Linked DNA regions of Cellulophaga algicola DSM 14237. The protein of the gene in region 2 interacts with the protein of the main gene of each other region in a pairwise test. Links are inferred from orthologs where the notes say so. Each region holds a gene or a part of one and is shown on either strand. Other genes may lie near its edges. The genes, in order: ftsA and CELAL_RS04470.

The links.
Region 1: the proteins of CELAL_RS04470 (region 2) and ftsA interact in binary tests that used the Escherichia coli proteins (3 or more experiments, as listed by UniProt). The link is inferred for Cellulophaga algicola DSM 14237 from one-to-one orthologs.

What each region holds. Positions count from the first base shown.
Region 1 is NC_014934.1:2,533,170-2,544,104, reverse strand. The notes cover bases 8,128-10,920. They hold ftsA (cell division protein FtsA), read right to left. Parts: upstream 10,301-10,920; coding sequence 8,954-10,300; downstream 8,128-8,953. Other genes in these bases: CELAL_RS11015 (cell division protein FtsQ/DivIB), read right to left, coding at 10,304-10,920; ftsZ (cell division protein FtsZ), read right to left, coding at 8,128-8,912. Also shown: CELAL_RS11070 (transglycosylase domain-containing protein), read right to left, coding at 1-1,966; CELAL_RS11065 (hypothetical protein), read right to left, coding at 2,195-2,698; CELAL_RS11060 (hypothetical protein), read right to left, coding at 2,840-3,208; CELAL_RS11055 (hypothetical protein), read left to right, coding at 3,360-4,313; CELAL_RS11050 (PA3715 family protein), read right to left, coding at 4,321-5,073; CELAL_RS11040 (GIY-YIG nuclease family protein), read right to left, coding at 5,671-5,919; CELAL_RS11035 (GIY-YIG nuclease family protein), read right to left, coding at 6,118-6,366; CELAL_RS11030 (GatB/YqeY domain-containing protein), read right to left, coding at 6,441-6,890; more of ftsZ, read right to left, coding at 6,981-8,127; more of CELAL_RS11015, read right to left, coding at 10,921-10,935. UniProt on the Escherichia coli protein: Essential cell division protein that assists in the assembly of the Z ring. May serve as the principal membrane anchor for the Z ring.
Region 2 is NC_014934.1:1,029,915-1,041,053, reverse strand. The notes cover bases 3,631-6,627. They hold CELAL_RS04470 (rod shape-determining protein), read right to left. Parts: upstream 5,645-6,627; coding sequence 4,616-5,644; downstream 3,631-4,615. Other genes in these bases: purH (bifunctional phosphoribosylaminoimidazolecarboxamide formyltransferase/IMP cyclohydrolase), read right to left, coding at 5,700-6,627; mreC (rod shape-determining protein MreC), read right to left, coding at 3,694-4,527. In the rest of the region: rod shape-determining protein RodA, read right to left, coding at 1-1,261; CELAL_RS04485 (peptidoglycan D,D-transpeptidase FtsI family protein), read right to left, coding at 1,251-3,119; more of purH, read right to left, coding at 6,628-7,232; CELAL_RS04460 (GAF domain-containing protein), read right to left, coding at 7,326-7,778; CELAL_RS04455 (hypothetical protein), read right to left, coding at 7,852-8,802; CELAL_RS04450 (HYC_CC_PP family protein), read left to right, coding at 8,954-9,373; CELAL_RS04445 (TonB-dependent receptor), read left to right, coding at 9,512-11,139. UniProt on the Escherichia coli protein: Forms membrane-associated dynamic filaments that are essential for cell shape determination. Acts by regulating cell wall synthesis and cell elongation, and thus cell shape.

The DNA.
Region 1 (10,935 bases), 1.5 Mb from region 2 along the record:
CAATAAACCATCCATCTCCGTTATTTTGTGTGGTACCTGTTTTTCCAATTAAATTATACGGAATCCCATAGCCCATTAATCGTTGTGCTGTTCCATTTGTAACGACACCCTCCATCATTTTTTGGAGTTGTTTTACATGAGTGTACCCTGCAACGCGCCCTTGGTATTCTGGTTTAGCTTCAAATACAACAGCACCGTCTTCGTTTATTATTCGCTCTATCGTAAAAGGCTTTATCTTATTACCTCCGTTAGAAATACTAGCATAAGCTGTCGCCATTTCTAAGAGACTAATATCTGCCGTCCCTAAAACAATAGAAGGAACCTCTGGAAGCTGTGCTTCTACACCCATTTTTTTCGCCTGAGCTAAAACACGTTCTACCCCAACTTTTAACTGTATGTTTACAGAAACAGTATTGACTGAATTTGCTAGTGCGCCATGCATACTGTAACTACCACCATACCCACCAGCAGCATTCCTAGGCTGCCAATCTTCATATTCTGCATAAGTAACCAAATTATTATTATAATAACTACACACGTCTTGCCCCGCTTCTAGAGCAGCTAAATAAGTTATAGGCTTAAATGTAGATCCTACCTGACGTGGTGTACGTATATTATCTGTTTGACTAAAACCATAATCAATTCCGCCAACATACCCCATTATTCTCCCAGAAGTACTGCTCATTACGAATAAACTTGCATGCAATCTATTGATACTTTTTGCTATAGAATCTTCTAAAGACATTAACTTAAGCTCATAGCCTTTACCAACTTCCCAATAGTTTCTTTTTTTCTTTTCTTTCACAAACAAAGCAAGTTCCTCATCACTTTTACCTTCCGCTTTTAACTTTTTAACCTCTTTTGTTTGATCTGTTAATATCTTAAGTAATGCTTCTTTACCTCCTTCTGTCGTAGCTGCATCCCAATATTGATCCATCAATTTTTGTAAATTTTCAATCTGACGATTCAATGCTTTTTCTGCATATTCTTGAATTGATGTATTTAAAGTAGTATACACACTTAGACCATCTGCCTCCAAATCATAAATATGACCATCTTCTGCAGGATTTTCTGCGGCCCACGCAGCAAATTCTTCTGCCACTAAATCTTTAAAGTAAGAAGAAAAAGAAGAGGTCTTTTTAGGCAATTGATAGTCTAAAACCAAAGGTTTTTTAGCCGCTTCTTTTTCGGCCTCTGTTATATAGCCATATTTTGCCATTTGGCTTAATACAACATTTCTACGATTGGTTGCTCTTTCAGGATTTATTCTAGGATTGTAGTAAGACGGCGCCTTTAATACTCCTACCAAAGTGGCACACTCTTCTAAGGATAGTTTTTCGGGGGGCTTGTTAAAAAAACGATAGGCTGCTTTTTCTATACCATAAATATTTTCTCCGAAAGAAACGGTATTAAAATACAACAACAGTATCTCATCTTTACTATAGATACTTTCTAAACGTTTAGCAATAAATAACTCCCTGATTTTATTTATAGGAGTTGAAAGAAAAAATCGCTTCTGTCTCCCAAAAATATTCTTTGCAACTTGTTGTGTTACGGTACTACCACCACCAGCGTTTTGACCTAACAGAATAGATTTTATAAACACCCGACCATAACTTTTATAGTCTATCCCTCCGTGGGTATAAAAACGGCTATCCTCTGTAGCTACTAAAGCATCTTTTAAATATTTTGAAATTTGAGTACTATCTGCATTAGATCTATTTTGAAGAAAATAATACCCTATCGGTTCGTTATTTGATGCATAAATAGTAGAGGTAACTGGGTTTTCTAACTGCAAGAGATATTCTTTTGTTGGTAGTTTACCAAAAGCTCCAAAGTAAATAAGAATTAAAAAAAAAGCAGAAAACAAAAAGCCAATACCTATTAAATAAAAGAAACTTTTAAAAGGGTGTTTTCGGAGAAACTTGAATACTGTTTTAGCTTTAGTAACTATTGTGTTTTTCAAGTTTATAATTTTTTCCATAGGCTTTGTTAGTCGCTACACTAAAAAAATTGAGCGCGCAAAAATAACTTTTTTTAATCACCTGCATACCAATAGTCTAAAATACTATTGTTCATCTGCTTACGACCATTAAAATATGTACGGAATATACAAAAAATGATTAACCAATAGCATTTAAAACAAAAAACCATTGTTTCTCAACAATGGTTTTTAAGGAATAACAAACTAAAATTAAGCCACTTGCTTAACATTACTTTCTAAAGTAATTAGCTGATTAATCAGCATTTTCCACTTCTCGATTCTTTTAACCTCAAAATCTTCTGAATAGTTAAGTGTTTCATCATAAAAATTAAGTTCAAAATACTGACCTGACTTCAAGGTTATTTTCAGATCCAGTTTTTCTAAATGTGAATCTTTTTTATTTTTTACTTTGAAGAATTTTCTTTGCTCTAAAATCATGCAATCTTTTACAGAAGAAATGGCTACCACGCGCTCATAGGTTTCTTTTTCTGAGAATTTCAAGAACACTAATTTTTGTTTATTTTCATCGATTCCGATGTATGCATTTCCCCAAAGCTCACTCTGAGAGATTGTTAATTGATTTTTTGTGTTTAATGCTTTTGCTGCTTCTTCAACTTTTTTAGAAGTAGACTTCCCTGACATGTTAAATAAAAAGAAGGGAATAAAAATTATGCCTACTAAAACTAGACATATGGTTATAACTGAAGTATCCATGTTATATTTTGTTTTTAAAATGATGATAGAAAAGAGCTCTTAAATCTTTGTATCCAATTTTTAATACAGCTTGATTTAATGCACTCCATAAAATACCAGCAACAACTCTTGTGGTGCTAGTCCATAAAAATCATTTAAAAACTAAGGAAAGGAATGAAATTGATAGGCAATCTGATGTGTATCAAATTTAAGATCTATAAAACCGCTAGAAGAAATATATAATAAAGCGATTTGATTTTTGCAAATACATAAATTTTCTAATGGATTTAAAGAAGATCCAAAAACTAAATTTACGGTAATGTCCGGATTGGAAGAAGTCGTATTTTCCCAAAGAACATTAAGTGCATCTACATTGATCGTAACTCTATCTTGTAGTGCAGTTTGGTCAAGAATAATAGCTACATCTAAATTGTCATGCTTCGCTTGGAATTCAACAGCCGCATACGACCCTTGAAAACTGCTACATAACAGTATAAATAATAAACTCTTAAACCACAACATCTTGCTCATCTAAAAAGATAAATTTAATGTACTTATAAAAATACAAAGGTACACTAATATTTAATCTACAATCTTTTTTATAATTCCTTTAACGAAACAATTATTCTCCTACATTTACGCGATTTTTTTAGAAAAGATATTATTTTAATTCCTATATTAAATGAATGAACTTATAATTTGTTTGGGTTTTTTTATTGCTGCCTATTCTGTTATTGCAAATGATGTTATACAAACACTGGGAACTTTTATTTCATCAAATAGTAAAACAAAATGGTGGTATCTATGGGCTTTTGCAGGCACCATATTAACACTAACCTTATTTTTTGGATGGTATACTAACCATGGCGATGTTTCTTTTGGCCGCTTATCTCTAATACCTCTGCCGAACCCTTTACCTTGGTGGTATCTTCTTGCGCCATTAAGTTTATTAATCATTACTAAATTTGGCATTCCTGTGAGTACCACATTTATGATTTTGAGTGTATTCTCTTCTGGACAATTAATTGAGAAAATGATTTTTAAATCTATCTTTGGCTATGTTCTTGCCTTTGTAGCAGCATTACTACTATACCTGATTATTGCTAAGAAATTAGAATCCAAAGCCGCGATCCGTTTAATGGATAAAAAGAAGCAGAAACCCTATTGGCTAGTTGCACAGTGGTTTTCTACAGGCTTTTTATGGTCACAATGGTTAATTCAGGACTTCGCCAATATTTTTGTCTTTTTACCACGCCAATTAAGCATTTATGAATTAGGAGTATCCCTTATTGTTATTTTAAGCATCATGGGATACATCTTTAATGTAAAAGGAGGAAACATACAGAAGATTGTAAATCAGAAATCTAACACACAGCATATTCGCTCTGCAACGATTATAGATGCTTGCTACGGAGTATTACTTTACCTATTTACCATTTTAAATGATGTTCCTATGAGCACCACTTGGACATTCGTAGGTATTTTAGCAGGTAGAGAGATTGCCATAAAATATCTTTTAGAGAAAAAACAACTAAAAACAACCTATACTCTTATCATCAAAGATTTAGCAAAAGTGAATATAGGGCTTATGATAAGTATTTTGATTGCGTACTTGATTCAGTTTTTAAAAGCATAATTTATATTTATTGGTATTTACCGTTTTCAAACGTCAATACTTGATCTTGATTTGTAATCTTTTCTTCTTCAACGCAATCACCGTTTGCAGCTTCTTTTCTAGTTGTTGTTCTCACAGTGCTTTTTACTAAAATATCAAAATAGCCATTTGTTTTTGTTTCCTTAAGGATTAACACTTTTTCAACGCCACTTAGGTCTGCTTCGCATTCTGAGTCCACTTCGCCCCCATAGCTCATCATTTCAAAATTTTTCAAAACCTGTTTTAGGGTATTATTTTCATCAAAAAATAACGAAATTGTTTCATGACTATACGGATTCGGATGTGAGTTATTGTAATAATAAACCCGAATACCAAAAGCGTTTCGGGTATCTGAAATATCATAAGGAGCCGTATCAATCTTTATTTCCGCCAATCTAACGGCATCTGAATACCACTCGTTCGTTAATGAACCTTCAAAATATCTGGATTTTATTTTCCCTGTATTAGTTTCTATAATTAGAATATGGCTATTAAGCTCAAAATAACCTTCCTCTTCTTGGACAATTTCTGGAATAACAACAATCGTTTCTTCCGGATTATTAGGCTGTACTTTAGCTACCACTAGATCCGTTTTACATACAGACAAATCTAAATCTAGCTGATGTAGTAGCGTCTCTAAATGAGTTATTTCTTGAGAAGCAACAAATCCAGAATAAAAGAAAACTAAAAGTATAACAAAACGTTTTATAATACCCTTGAAAAAATATGCTCGTTTAATCATATATTTTATTTCGTGTTTTCATTTTAAAGAATTCAAGATACTAATATTTATCTTACCCCAAAAAAGGTCTTTTAAGATTGAACTCCGTTAATCCCTTAAACTCCGCTTTGAAAATAGCGAGTTCCGTAAATATATACGCAAAACAAAAATCGATAATTCAAGAAAAACGAATTAGGGATGAACTGCGTTGCTCCCTTAAAGCTCCGCTTTGAAAATAAAAAGTCTCACAAAATATACCCAAGCAAGCATTAAAACTATATTCAACATTTTCACGAATAAGGGATGAACTGCGTTGATCCCTTAAAGCTCCGCTTTGAAAATAAAAAGTCTCACAAAATATAGGCAAGCAAGCTTGTATATTTTGTGAGACTTTTTATTTATTCGTGACCGCGAAGGGATTCGAACCCCCAACCCTCAGAGCCGAAATCTGATATTCTATCCAGTTGAACTACGCAGCCGTTATTATTTTTTTTTAAAAATTCTCTGCCATTTCCGGTTTTGAAATATTTTATTCTTTACCACTTTTTAACATATACATAGTACTTCATACCTATACTTGGTATTCCCTGCCTGCCGGTAGGCGGGTATCCAGTTGAACTACGCAGCCGTTATTATTTTCTTTAAAAATTCTCTACCGCTTCCAGTTTTGAAATATTTTTCTCTTAGTATAGCCTCTTCCCTTGTTTCAAATACTTCAAAATAAACCAATCTCCAAGGAATAAACCCTTTGGTTGATTTAGTTTTTCCTGAATTATGTTCTTTAATTCGCTTATCTATATCTACAGTATGTCCTTTATACCATCTTTGATCTTTCTTACTTTCTAACACATAAACATAGTACTTCATACCTACACTTGATATTCCCTGCCTGCCGGCAGGCAGGTATCCAGTTGAACTACGCAGCCGTTATTATTTTTTTTTAAAAATTCTCTGCCATTTCCGGTTTTGAAATATTTTATTCTTTACCACTTTTTAACATATACATAGTACTTCATACCTATACTTGGTATTCCCTGCCTGCCGGTAGGCGGGTATCCAGTTGAACTACGCAGCCGTTATTATTTTCTTTAAAAATTCTCTACCGCTTCCAGTTTTGAAATATTTTTCTCTTAGTATAGCCTCTTCCCTTGTTTCAAATACTTCAAAACAAACCAATCTCCAAGGAATAAACCCTTTGGTTGATTTAGTTTTTCCTGAATTATGTTCTTTAATTCGCTTATCTATATCTACAGTATGTCCTTTATACCATCTTTGATCTTTCTCACTTTCTAACACATAAACATAGTACTTCATACCTACACTTGATATTCCCTGCCTGCCGGCAGGCAGGTATCCAGTTGAACTACGCAGCCGTTATTATTTTCTTACTATGCTAATTTCTTTTTTACGATCATAGAAATAGTTTTACCGTCTGCTTGACCTGCAAGCGCTTTGGAAACCATACCCATAACTTTACCCATATCTTTCATACCCTCTGCACCAGTAGCTTCAATAGTCTGTAATACTACTTTTTCTATCTCTTCTTCAGTTAACTGCTCTGGTAAGAACTTTTCTATAATAGCTACTTGAGCCAATTCTGGGGCAGCCAAATCTTCTCTTCCTTGTTCATTGAAAATAGCAGCACTATCCCTACGTTGCTTTACTAATTTCTGAACTAACTGAATTTCTGCATCTTCTGAAATAGCTTCTCCCGAACCAATTTCTGTTTGCATCAATAATAACGCAGATTTAATTGCTCTTAACGATTCTAAAGCTACTTTATCTTTAGCTTTCATCGCTGTTTTAATCTCGGTCATTACCTGATCCTGTAAGCTCATAACATTTTATTTTAGCGGCACGAAGATAAAAAAAATAAACCCAAAAATACTGTGTATTTCTGGGTTTATACAATTCTTAAAAAACAAAAGTTAATCTACATTATCATGTAAAAAAGAATTGTTTGTTCTTATTTGAATATCATCATTACTATCTTCACTTAATGATGTTCTAGATATTTTGTTTTCTCTATTCACTTCATTTAAATGAACTCCCTGACGTTTGTACGCTGGGTGCTTTTCTATTTCATCAATATGCTTAGCATTATTGTTTTGAAATTTATAATTGAAGTCTTTTAATTTACGCTTTCTTTCTTCAGACCTACTTCTAAGAAGCTCTTCTAAAGGCATATCCATAGGATCTACATGAGCAGCTTCTTCTACATGCTTAGTTTCCTTTTCAACTGTTTTTTGCTCAAAACGCATTTCTTCTTCTATAACCTTAGGTGCTACTTTTTCTGCTTTAGACTTAGCTTCATTAAGTTTCCCCTCTAGCTCCATATAATCATCAAGACTATAGCGTTTTTCACCTTCTTTATTATATTCTACTACCGGAATGACTTCAATAGGATCTTTTACATCCATATCTTTAACTTCATCATCCAAAGAAAACAGAACAACGTTCTCTCTCTTCTTTTCTTTAGTTTTTTCTACCTCAGAGCCATCAAAACTAAATAGAAATTGATCATCTTCTATTTTTGTTGAAGAAACAGTAATTGGAGCAATAACCTCAAAATCATCAATCTTAGCTTTTGAATCTACTATAATAAAATCATCACCTACATTTTCAGCAATTACTTCATCATAGAATACATTAAAATTCTTAATATAGCTTGAAGTCGGAATCAAATCCATCTCTGGCTTATCTTCTTTTAAAACATGCTTTACTACTTTAGGCTCTTCTTTTACTTTTTCCTCTTCTTCTTCGACCAACTGAAAAACTACATTCTCTGAACCCATTAACAATTGTTCTGCCTTTTGACTATCTTCAAGTGTATGGATTATTTTTTTAGATTCTGTATTTACAATAGTATCCTGTTGGTCTATATTAAAACCCGTAGCGATCACGGTTACAGCAATTGCTTCCCCCAGTGTTTCGTCTTCACCAACACCCATAATGATGTTTGCGCTATGACCCGCTTCATTTTGTATATGATCGTTGATCTCTCCTATTTCGTCAATAGTGATTTCTTTAGTACCGGAAACAATTAATAATAATACATTCTTAGCTCCAGAGATTTTATTATCATTTAACAATGGTGAATCTAAGGCACTCATTATAGCTTCATTTGCTCTATTTGAACCTGATGAAGTTGAAGACCCCATGATTGCTGTACCACTATTAGAAAGTACAGTTTTAGCATCACGTAAATCAATATTTTGCGTATAGTGATGTGTTATAACCTCTGCAATACCTCTAGCAGCTGTAGCTAAAACTTCATCTGCTTTAGAGAAACCTGCCTTGAAGCCTAAGTTTCCGTAAACCTCTCTTAATTTATTATTATTTATAACGATAAGAGAATCTACATTATTACGTAATTTTTCAATCCCTGCTTGCGCTTGCTTGGTTCTCATTTGACCTTCAAACTGAAAAGGAATTGTAACAATACCAACCGTAAGGATATCCAGTTCCCTAGCTTGTTTTGCTATCATTGGTGCCGCACCTGTTCCAGTACCACCGCCCATTCCTGCAGTAATGAAAACCATTTTAGTGTTGGTACCCAACATATTTTTTATTTCTTCCATACTCTCAATAGCAGACTGCTCTCCCACTTCTGGGTTTGCGCCAGCACCAAGACCTTCAGTTAAGGAAACCCCTAATTGAATTTTATTCGGTACTGTACTATTATCAAGCGCTTGGGAATCTGTATTACAGATAATGAAATCAACGCCATTTATTCCCGCCAAATACATGTGGTTAATTGCATTGCTTCCGCCACCACCTACCCCGATGACTTTTATTACATTACTTTGATTTTTGGGCAAATCAAAGGAAATACTTCCAAATTCGTTATCGTTACTCATACGTTCTGTATTACTGGTTATACTGTGTTCTCGTGCTTTTTTTATTCTGCGTTATCCAAAAAATCTTTCAACTTATCTGACCATTTGTCAAATATAGATTTACGTTCTCTTTGGACTTCCGGTTTTACTACTGTAGTTTCTGCTTCAGTAGCTTCATCATTCATTTCATTTTCTGGCAATTGAGTCTGCAGTTCTTCTTCCTCAGCCTCAATTGCCTCACTCTTAGCTTTAGTTTTCAATGCGTTCATTAAAAGCCCTACTGCTGTTGCATATAACGGACTCGCAATTTCCTCATCAGAATCTCCTGCTAAATGTTCGTTTGGATAACCAATTCGGGTATCCATACCTGTAATATATTCTACCAATTGTTTTAAATGTTTCAACTGGCTGCCACCACCCGTTAATACAATCCCTGCAATTAATTTTTTCTTTTGTTCGTCATGACCATAATTCTTGATCTCGACATATACTTGTTCTACAATTTCCACAACTCTTGCATGGATAATTTTAGACAAATTCTTTAGCGTTATTTCCTTAGGCTCTCTTCCTCGTAATCCTGGAATAGATACTATTTCGTTTTCTTTATTCTCTCCTGGCCATGCAGAACCAAACTTAATCTTAAGCAACTCTGCTTGCTTTTCAATGATAGAACAACCTTCTTTGATATCTTCCGTAATTACATTTCCACCAAATGGAATTACCGCTGTATGGCGAATAATGCCATCCTTGAAAATTGCTAAATCTGTAGTACCACCACCTATATCAATCAAAGCAACACCTGCTTCTTTTTCTTCTTGACTTAATACCGCATTTGCAGATGCCAATGGTTCCAACGTAATACTGCCTAAATCTAAGCCTGCACTTTTAATACAACGTCCTACATTTTTAATAGAAGATACTTGACCTACAACTACATGAAAATTAGCTTCTAAACGAGCGCCGTACATTCCCATTGGTTCCTTAATCTCTGCCTGACCATCAATTTTATATTCTTGAGGTAAAACATGAATAATTTCCTCACCAGGAAGCATAATTAATTTATATACTTGATTACATAACTTATCTACATCGTCCTCATTGATTACCTGTTCAGAATCATCTCTTGTAATGTAATCACTGTGTTGCAAACTACGGATGTGCTGCCCTGCTATACCTACTACTACCGAACCAATTTTTAATCCTGAATTAGATTCCGCTTGTTCTACAGCTTGTTGAATTGATTGTATGGTTTGTGTGATGTTATTCACAACACCTCTATGCACCCCAAGACTTTTAGATTTTCCAATCCCTAAAATCTCAATCTTCCCATACTCATTCTCCTTACCGATTATGGCAACTATTTTGGTAGTCCCAATATCTAAACCAACTGAATATTTACCTTGTTCCATATCTTAAATTTTGGTGCACACTACTTGATTATTATACTCTAAGCTCACTAAACTATATTGCGCAAGCGAATTATCTTTTTGCCCTTTTTTATAAAAAGCTCTGAACTTGTTAAACTTCTGACTTAACTCTTCTGCTTTTCCTAGGTTTACGACAAAACTTTCTGTTCTAAATTTTAACTGATATTTTTGGTTTTTTAATACCTGTACACCAATTACGTTTTTACGCAAAAAATCCTCTCCGTTTACATAGTTCAATATATAATATACTTCTCCCAAGCTATCCTCCGTTATATTTCCTGTTATAACAGGAACCCTTGCGGAATGATTTCTAGACAGCGGCATATGCTTTCCTTCATCATCAAGATAATATATTGTACTACTTTCCACACGACCAATGGGGTTACGTTGCGCGATTTTCGTCGTCAACTTACCATTTACCGTGAGGTAGACTTGAGCTTTTTTAACCATTTCGTTGGCCTCAATGGCCTTTTCCATAGTATTCAAAACTAAATTTTCTTTAGGTACAATATCAAACCCTTGAAAACTTTGTATTAACAATTTATTAACCATACCCGTAGTCATGTATAAATTATTATCATCTGTAAAGGTTACATCGAGCTCTGAAATTGGTTTTT
Region 2 (11,139 bases):
TAGAATCCATTTTTAAAAAGATAAATAATAAAGCTGTAAAACCTAGAAGACCAGAGCCACCATAACTAAAAAAAGGCAAAGGAATACCAATGGTAGGTAGGACCCCTATCACCATTCCTATATTTATAAAATAGTGGACTAAAAGTATTGAAATTACACCATATCCATACATACGGTTAAACGCATTTTTTTGTCTCTCAGAAAGATATACAAGCCTAAGTAGTAGAGTTGTAAATAGAATAATAACTATAGTGGTTCCTAAGAATCCCCATTCTTCGCCTACTGTACTAAAAATATAATCTGTATGTTGTTCTGGTACAAAATCTCCTTTGGTACGGGTACCTTCTAGGAATCCTTTTCCGAAAAATCCTCCTGATTCAATGGCTTTTTCAGATTGGTACGTATTGTAGCCAATTGTTTTTCTTATTTCTTCTAGTTTAGAAGGGTCCTTTTCTAGACTCAGCCAAAGGCTAAAACGGTCTCTATGGCGTTGTTCAAAAACATTTTCGAAAACAAAATTTACGGATAATGAAAAGAGTAGGGTAATGATGTAAACACCCACTACTGGTATTACTGGTATTTTATAAGATTGCTTTTTTAGTAATAAAAAAATGGCCAATATTAAGCCTATGATAATGGCTATCCATATGGTACCAAACATAAGCGTACAAACAAATATTAATATGGTATATAAGCCTATGCCTAAATAGAATTGAGGGACCCCTTCTCTAAAAAGAACGAACACTAAGGAGAAAAACACCAATGCACTCCCGGGATCTGGCTGTGGAATAACGAGTATTGCAGGTATTAAAAGTATTAAAAAAGAATAGAGTTGGTCTTTTCTTCTTCGAATATCTGTTTGAATATCACTAAGGTATTTAGCGACAGCTAAAGCGGTTGCAACTTTTGCTAATTCTGACGGTTGTAAATTAAAAAAACCAAGATTGTACCAAGAAGTAGCTCCGGCAATTGTGGTTCCGAAAACAAAGAGTCCAAGTAAAAGAGCTAAAGAAATAACGTATATTACGCTAGAGAAACGTTCAAAAAAGTTACTCTCTAATGCTAAAATTATGACAATTAGAACGAGGTCTAAGGCTATAAAAATTAGTTGTTTTCCGTAAATTGTGGAGAAGTCAAATATGTTGTCTTGTCCTTCAGAGTAGGTGCTAGAATAGATGTTTATCCAACCAATTGCTATTAGAAGTACAAATATTAAAATAGATAACCAGTCTACTCTTCTTAATAGTCCTTTACCAAACACGCTCGTTAATTATAAATGGTTCACCACTAATTGCTTTAGCATATTCCTTTTCTAAGGTTCTATCTAACATTCTTTTTTCTAAATCTGTTCTAGTAATTTTTCCTTTAATGTATTTTTCTATTAAAAGTGATGCAATATGACCTGCATACCGACCTCCATAATACCCATTTTCAATATATACTGCTACGGCAATTTTAGGGTTATCTACTGGAGCAAAAGCAATAAAAACGGAATGATCGGTAAGTTGTGTTCTTACGCCATCTATTCTTGTGTAATTCTCTACAGTTCCTGTTTTTCCTGCAATATCTATACCGGGTACTTGAACGCCTCTCCCGGTCCCATGCTTATACACATTCGCCATGCCTTGAACAACAGGTTCAAAATGTTTTTTATCTATTGTAGTAAAATGTTGTTCTAGATACTTCTGATTGGTAATTTTTTTCCCTTCTACCTCTTTGAGTACATGTGGAATAATATAATAACCGCGATTGGCAATTGCCGCAGTCATATTAGCTAATTGTAAGGGGGTAACAAGGATTTCTCCTTGACCAATAGCATTTGATATAAAGTAAGAAGATGACCATCTATTATCACCATACATACGGTCATAGGTTTCTTTTGTAGGTATAGATCCGCTTCGGCCTGTAGGGATATCAGATCCTAAGAAATTTCCTAATCCAAAGCTTTCTACATGTTTGTCCCAAACATCCATTCCTTCATCTGTAGTTGGAAATTTTTCAAATATTTTTCTAAATGTACCAGCGAAATAGGCATTACAAGATTTGTAAATTCCCACATCTAAATCTCTTAAGCCACCACCACAGTGGCAACCTCTTTTTTTGTTACCCACATAAAAACCATTATAACATTGGATTTTGGTCTCAGGAGTAATTACGTTTTCTTGTAGCGCTATTAACGCATTTATTGTTTTAAAAGGAGATCCTGGTGAGGTTTGCGCAAGCACAGAACGGTCATAAGTTGGTTGCGCTATAGAATCATTATAGAGTTTGGTGTAGTTCTTAGAGCGTTCGCGGCCAACTAATAAACCAGGGTCGTAGGTAGGACCAGAAATCATAGCTAAAATTTCTCCAGTCGCAGGTTCAATAGCAACAACTCCACCTCGTTTTCCATTCATTAATAATTCTCCATATTCTTGGAGTTTTTTGTCAATCGTAATTTTAATTTCTTTTCCTTGTTCAGGTAAAGTATCTAAAATACCATTTTTGTAAGGCCCTATATCTCTGTTAAATCTATCTTTCTGAATATATTTTACGCCTTTTCTACCTCGGAGGATTTCTTCGTATTGTTTTTCTATACCAGTTCTACCCTTTAACTCTCCAAGTTTGTAGTATGGGTTTTCATTTAGTTCATAATCATTTACCTCTGAAATAAACCCAAATACATTTGCGCCACTATGGGTGTCATAGTATCGTAAAGATCTTTTCTGGATATAAAAACCTTTGTATTTGCGCATTTTCTCTTGTAAACGTGCGTAATCTTTCTTTGATAATTGAGGAACTAATACAGAAGGTAATCTAGGAGAGTAATTTTTTGCTTTCGCAAATTGTTTTAAGAACCTATCTTTTTCTATGCCTAGTAGTTTGCAAAATTCCAAAGTGTCTAACTCTTTAACTTCACGAGGAATAATCATGACATCATATGCCGGCTGATTGGCAACTAATAAATCACCATTACGATCGTATATATAGCCGCGTTCAGGATAATCATAAATTGCTTTTATAGCAGTATCTTTCGTTACTTGCATGGACGAGTGTCTAAACACTTGCAGGTAGGAGAGTCTACCAATGAAGGTTAGGCCTATAAGAATAATGATGGATGATAATAGTATTTTTTTCATTTTTTGATGAAAATCAACAAATTAGAGTCTTCAGTAATTAAAATTTGCTTCAAAATTAGGTAGAATTTCTGTCTAGTTTTCTTTTTTAACACTGAAAAGAGAGCTTATTAAAATGCATAGAAATAAAGAGGCAATACTTACAACAAGTATTTTCTTTAAAATTAGAAGAAAATTATCAAAATTAAAAACTTCTAGGGTAAAGAAAACGGTATGATGTATCACAATTAACAAAGCTATATAAGTTATTTGCTGAATTCGAGGTGCAGACGTTAGTCTGAAACTTTGAAATTCAAAATTTACTCCAAAACAAAAACGCATAATAGTGGGTCTTAGGTATGCTATGGTTAATGTCGCAGCGGTATGAATTGCGAGGGTGTCTGAGAAAACGTCTATAGTGAGTCCTAAGAAAAATGAGATAATAAGAAATATGGCTCTATTTTGCTTTATTGGATACCAATATAAAAACAAGATATAAATCATGGGGTTTATAAAGCCCCAAAAATTAATATTATTAAAAATTAGAACTTGAGCTAAAACAAGCGCAATAAAGCGAACGATATTTATAAAGTAATATTTACTTGCCATTTGTTGTTGCTGATTCTAATTCTTCTAAAGTAACACGATTGGTGTTGTTAATTATATACACATTTTTAAGATTTGACATATCATTAAAAAGTGAAATATTTATGGTATATGAACTTTTTGAAACATCTAAACCAAAACTTTTTATAGTTCCTATAGGTATGTTTTCTGGAAAAATACTAGAGGCAGCTCCAGTTAATATCGTGTCACCAACTTTAATAGGAATACGTCTAGGAATATCAATAAGCTGTACGGTATTAAAATCTTTGGTATCCCAGATTAGGGACCCAAAATTTTCAGTATTTTTTAGCTTGGCATTTAAATTCGATTTTCTATTTAAAATGCTTTGTACTCTTGAAAATTTACCGCTTGTATTTTCTACGATGCCAAGTATTCCGTTTGGGGTGATAACACCCATATCTTGTTGGATGCCGTTTTTAGAGCCCTTATTTAATGTGATGTAATTGTCTAGGTTAGAATAGCTGTTCTTGATAATTTTTGCAGAAATAATGGTATAATCCATTAAAGTACTGTCTATTTTAATACTATTAACAGGTACCTCAGCATTGTAATCTTTGTTGATGATAATACGTCTTAAGCGCATATTTTCATCCACTAATTTCTGATTTTCTTTTTCTAAATAGAAATAAGAAGAAATTCCATTCGAAGTTTTGTAAACGCCACCTGTTAACCAATTTGCTGAATTAAAAAATTTTGATTGGTGGTACGAATGCGATTGAATGGTAAAGGCAAGTGAAATAAATAATAGGAATAAATAAAGGAGCAGATTTTTATTCCGAAATATAAAATTGATAATCTGTTGCATTCACTTTAATTATTTTTGAGTGCGGCAAAACCGTTAAAGCACTTTTGTAATATAGTATTAGAAAAGTGCTCTAAGATTAAGCTATTCGCTATTTAATCAAGATACTTTTGTAGCGTTCAAGATTCTTTAATGCGATTCCTGTTCCACGTACAACTGCTCTTAATGGATCTTCTGCTATATATACGGGTAAATCTGTTTTTTGAGATAGCCTACGGTCTAAACCTCTTAACATAGAACCACCACCTGCTAGGTAAATACCTGTATTGTAAATATCTGCAGCAAGTTCTGGAGGTGTTTGTGATAAGGTTTCCATAACGGCATCTTCTACACGTAAGATAGATTTGTCTAACGCTTTAGCAATTTCTCTATAAGAAATTTGAACTTGTTTTGGTTTCCCTGTCAATAAATCTCTACCTTGAACAGACATTTCATCTGGAGGTGTTTGTAAATCTTCAGTAGCAGAACCTATTGTAATCTTAATATTTTCAGCGGTACTTTCTCCAACATAAAGGTTGTGTTGTGTACGCATGTAATAAATAATGTCATTCGTGAAAACGTCACCTGCAATTTTTACAGATTTATCACAAACAATACCACCCAAAGCAATTACAGCTATTTCTGTAGTACCACCACCTATATCTACAATCATGTTTCCTTTTGGTTGCATAATATCTAAGCCAATACCAATAGCAGCGGCCATAGGTTCATGAATTAAATATACTTCCTTACCATTAACACGTTCTGCAGATTCTTTTACGGCACGCATTTCTACTTCGGTAATACCAGAAGGAATACAAATAACCATTCGCAAGGCAGGAGGGAACCATTTTTTCTTTAAAGCTGGAATGTTCTTAATGAACATATTTATCATCTTTTCAGAAGCATCAAAATCGGCAATTACACCATCTTTAAGAGGGCGTATTGTCTTTATATTTTCATGAGTTTTTCCTTGCATCATGTTGGCTTCTTTACCAACAGCAATTATTTTCCCACTAATTCTATCTCTGGCTACGATAGAAGGGCTATCAACGACAACTTTGTCGTTATGTATTATAAGAGTGTTAGCAGTACCTAAGTCAATAGCTATTTCCTCTGTCAAGAAATCAAAAAATCCCATTTCTATTTATTTGGTTGTGTACTAAAAGTAAGTTTTATCGACGAAAGTAACAAAATTAATGTTTAAAATGACGTGTACCGGTCATTACCATAGAAATTCCATTAGAATTACAGTAATCTACGCTTAATTCGTCTTTTATTGACCCTCCAGGCTGAATTACACTTGAAATTCCGCTGTTGCCCGCAATTTCAACACAATCAGGGAAAGGAAAAAATGCATCACTCGCCATAACGGCACCTTTCAAATCAAAATTAAATGTGTTTGCTTTATGTATCGCTTGGTTAAGGGCATCAACTCTTGATGTTTGTCCTGTTCCGCTAGCAAATAATTGTTTGTTTTTAGCAAGAACGATAGTATTCGATTTTGTATGCTTACATAATTTTGAAGCAAATATTAAATCTTCAACTTCTTGTGCAGTTGGGGCTGTTTTGGTAGCTGTTTTTAAATCGGCCTCAGCATCTGTAATAAGATCTTTACCTTGAACTAAAACACCATTTAAACAGGTGCGAACTGTAGTTTGCGGCAATTCTATTTCGTTTTGAATTAGAATAATTCTGTTTTTCTTTCCTTTTAAAATTTCTAAAGCATCGGCAGCATAGCTAGGAGCAATAACAACTTCGCAAAATAGTTTATGAATTTCTTCGGCTGTAGCCTTATCAATTTCTTTGTTACTAATCAAGACTCCTCCAAATGCAGAGACAGGATCTCCTGCTAAGGCATCTACATAGGCTTGGTGTAAGCTGCTTCTTGAGGCTAAACCACACGCATTATTGTGTTTTAAGATAGCAAATGTAGGTTCGTCATTTTTAAACTCTCCCATTAAATTCACAGCAGCATCAACATCTAGAAGATTGTTGTATGATAATTCTTTTCCATGAAGTTTGTTAAACATTGCATCAAAATCTCCAAAGAAAAAGCCTTTTTGGTGTGGGTTTTCGCCGTAACGTAAAACCTGACCATTAGTTTCGCTAATTTTTAAAACAGTTTCTTGCGCGTCTTTATTAAAATAGTTAAAAATTGCTGTGTCATAATGAGAAGAAACATTGAAAGATTTACCTGCAAAACGCTTACGATCTTCAAGTGTTGTTGTACCCTCATTTGCAGAAATCAACGCTAAAACTTCAGCATAATCTTCCATAGAAGAAACACAAAGTACATCCTTGAAATTTTTAGCAGCTGCACGAATTAAAGAAATACCACCTATATCAATTTTTTCTATAATATCTTGCTCTGATGCACCACTAGCTACTGTTTTTTCAAAAGGATATAAATCAACAATAACAATATCTATTTGCGGAATTTCAAATTCAGCCAATTGTTTTTGGTCATTTTCATTGTCTTGACGATTCAAGATACCTCCAAATACTTTTGGGTGTAATGTTTTTACACGGCCACCTAAAATAGAAGGGTAACTAGTTACATCTTCAACAGGGACTACATCTATGCCTAAATCACGAACAAATTTTTCTGTACCACCAGTAGAATATATGGTAATACCTAGTTCTTGAAATTTTTTAACAATTGGCGCTAAGCCATCTTTGTGAAATACTGAAATTAATGCTGATGTAGCTTTTTTGGTGGTGCTCATTTTTATGTGCTTATGATTAATATCTTAAGCACGCAAAAGTAATTTTTTTGAAGTTAAAAAAGCCTCGATTTTAGCAATAAAAAATATTAAATTTTAAAGAATTTTAGCAACTTCAGCATTTATGAACTCTAAAAAGTGCTCATCATCCTTTGTGAAAGGATCAGGAGTGTTAGAATCAATATCTATTTGACCAATGTTTTCGCCATTTACAAATAGAGGAATTACAATTTCTGCTTTTACGGTAATGCTACAAGCAATATAATTATCTTGGGCTTTAACGTCTGGAACTATAAAGTTTTCATTGCTTACAGCTACTTGGCCGCAAATGCCTTTTCCAAAAGGAATAATGATATGGTCTGTAGGCGCCCCTGCGTATGGCCCTAATTTTAACTCGTTTTTATCTCCGTTTTTAAAATAGAATCCTACCCAGTCATAATGAGGAATGTTCTCTTTAAGTAATTCGCAAATTTGTTGTAGCCTAGCATCAGTTGTAAGCTCGGCGCTATTGGTAATCGTTGTTATTTGTGGAGTTAATGTCTTGAACATTTTTTTTCGGCAAAGATATAGATTAGTTCTTAAAATTTAATTTTGATAGCGACTAAAAAATAGGCGATACGTTTTAGTTGTCGCATATTTTTACAGGAATATTGCACTGGGCAAGTCGCTGTGATCCAGTGTTTGCAGGAACGGCAATGTCATCAGAACCATTATATATAACAGATTCAATAGTTTCGGGTACGTAAATTTGCACGCGTGTTTTTGAGTATCCGGAAGGGAAATATCGAATGTAATATCCGTCTGGGTGTAATGACCATCTGCCACGCTTTATTTCACTATTTGTTACAGGTGCTGCACCTCCTAAAATAGCTAGAGCTTCAAATTCCTCGTACGTGCTAAGTCCTGATTCAAACATACCGCGCATCTTATTTTCAATTTCAATAACCGTTTGTATAGTTGGAGGTGCATGGCTAATTGCTTTCTGTACGGCACTTTCTGGAACAAAACCTATGATGCCTTTATTGAGACTTAATAGTTGTTCTGCGTTTAATAATTTAGAAGCAGTTAATTTTAAAGGAGTACTTAATTTTGAGAATTTAGTTTTGGCTATTATCGCCCATAGTAGTAATTGTACTTCTTGTTGGGCAATCTCTGGGTGTGCTTCGTAATTTTTGAGAATAGCAATAACAATAGCTTCTTTTTTTCCTAAAACAGGGGCGAATAAATATCCATCGCCTTCACTAGGACCATGGGTACCTGCTTTTAGACAAAAGCTCATACCTTCAAATTCATAATACCCTGGTGTTAATTTGTAGTTATTATCAGTATCTCTCGGTTGTAAACAAAGTGCAGAAAAAGTAATTTCGTCTCCAAAATTATCATCAAGGTCTACTGTGGTGTTTGTATCTTCAAAATTAGTAGACACAGGATCTTTGCTCAATTTTTTATAACTCACTTTACCTATAGCGTTGGTAACTTTTTCTTTTGCGGAATCAAATATTCCTTGCGCATGTAAAGTACCTTGGAATAAGATAATTAAACTAAGTAAAGTGATGACTTTTTGATTTTTCATTACAAGTGTTGGTTTTTAAATAGGGCGTTAAATTATATAAAATAAGATAAACTACCCTTTTTGACTGTAAACTAGGTATTTAGCATTAAAAATTAGTTAATGTATTGTCTTATATGATAAGAAGGTATTATTATTTTGTAATTTTGCAGCAATGAAAAAATGGCTTGTAACTATACTGTCAGTAACTATGGCAATTTTGCTATTGGCTTCTACGATTTCGTGGAGGGTAGAGAAGCATTATTGTTTAGGACATCTTATGGATATTGCCTTATTTACAGCTGCGCAAGATTGTGGTATGAATATGGTTTTTCAATCTGATGACAGTAGTGAGCATCTTCAAGATTCAAATTCTTGTTGCGATGATGAAACAATCATTACAGAAGGACAAGATGATTTAGTAGTTCATGATAATGATTTTGATTTAGCACAGCAATTCTTTATCATCGCATACGCCTATTCTTATTTTAATTTATTTGGCAATGGATTAAAAGTGTCACCTTCTTTTGATCACTATCCTCCGCCAATTATCGTCAAAGATATACACGTACTAGACGAGGTTTATTTAATTTGATATTTTATTTATAATTGACTTCATATCATTTAATCTTGCGTTAAACTTGATTTTCTGTAGGTCATTTAGTGTTTTCCTGTTTTTGGATATGACGCTGAATACTGTTTACTCAAATAATTTTTCAAATTTAAACTACAAATGAATAAATATATAAAACTACTTATAGCAGTGCTATTGCCTTTTACCGCTTTTTCTCAAGATAAAGTAGAAGGAATGGTGGTTGATGGTGGCGATGCTAACGCTACTCTAGGCTTGCCAGGTGCTAATATCTATTGGATGAATTCTCAAATAGGTGTGGTGACCGATTTTGATGGGAATTTCTCAATTCCTTATGATGCGCAATACCATAAGTTAATCATTAGTTATGTGGGTTTTGAAACTGATACCTTAACTATAAATAAGCCAAGCATAATTAAACATGTATTGAATCCATCAAACGCTCTTAATGAGGTGGTGGTAAATCAAAAGCGCGATGCGGTGCAGAAAGCCTATTTTAGTTCGCAGAATGTCGTGACTATTAATAGTGCAGAGTTGCTAAAGGCGGCATGTTGTAATTTATCGGAAAGTTTTGAAACAAATCCGGCAATAGATGTCAACTATTCTGATGCTTTAACGGGGACAAAGCAGATACAAATGTTAGGGCTTACTAGTCCTTATTTATTAATAACCCAAGAGAATATTCCAATGGTGCGCGGTGCATCGCAAGCCTACGGGCTAACCTTTACGCCAGGAACTTGGGTAGAAAGTATTCAAATAACCAAAGGGGCGGGGAGTGTTGTAAACGGTTATGAAAGTATTTCTGGGCAAATTAATACAGAGCTTGTAAAACCGCTTACGGATAGTGCAGTTTTTGTAAATGGCTATGCCAACCAAAATGGGCGTTATGAATTGAATACACATTTTAATAGAAAACTGACGGACAAGTGGAGTACAGGCTTGTATATTCATGGAAACAAACGAACACAAAAAGAAGATAATAATAATGACGGGTTTCTAGATGCGCCATTGGCCGATCAAATTAATGTGATGAACCGTTGGCAATACCAAAATCCAGAAAAAGGGTGGATAAGTTTTTTAAATATTCGTTTTTTAAGTGACAATAAACAGTTGGGGCAAACTAATTTTAATCCTTCTCTAGATAAATTTACAACGAATGCGTGGGGTAGCGAGGTGAATACGCGTCGTTTTGATGCCTCAATGAAGTTGGCTTATGTATTTCCGGACTTACCTTTTCAAAATATAAGTTTGCAAACGGCGTATAGTGTTCATAAGCAAGATTCTTATTTTGGGTTTAATACGTATGATATTAACCATGAAAGTATTTATTCTAATTTAATGCTTAATTCTATTATTGGCGATACTCAAAATAAGTTCAAGACTGGATTGGCTTTTGCTTATGATGGATATGATGAATTGGTGCTAACCGATGACTTCTCTAGGGTTGATGCTTCTGTTGGGGCGTTTTTTGAATATAATTATGATAATTTAAATAAGGTAAATTTAACCGCAGGGTTACGGGTAGATACACATAATAGGTTAGGTACTTTTGTAACACCAAGATTTCATATTCGCTATACCCCTTGGGAGAGAGCAAGTTTAAAAGGATCATTTGGTAGGGGAAAAAGGGCTGCCAACATTTTTGCTGAAAATCAGCAGCTTTTTGGCTCTTCGAGAGCTATAAATATTAAAAATGCAGGGGGAGAAATTTATGGTTTGGATCCTGAGGATGCTTGGAATTATGGCGTAAGCTTTTTGCAAGGTTTTAC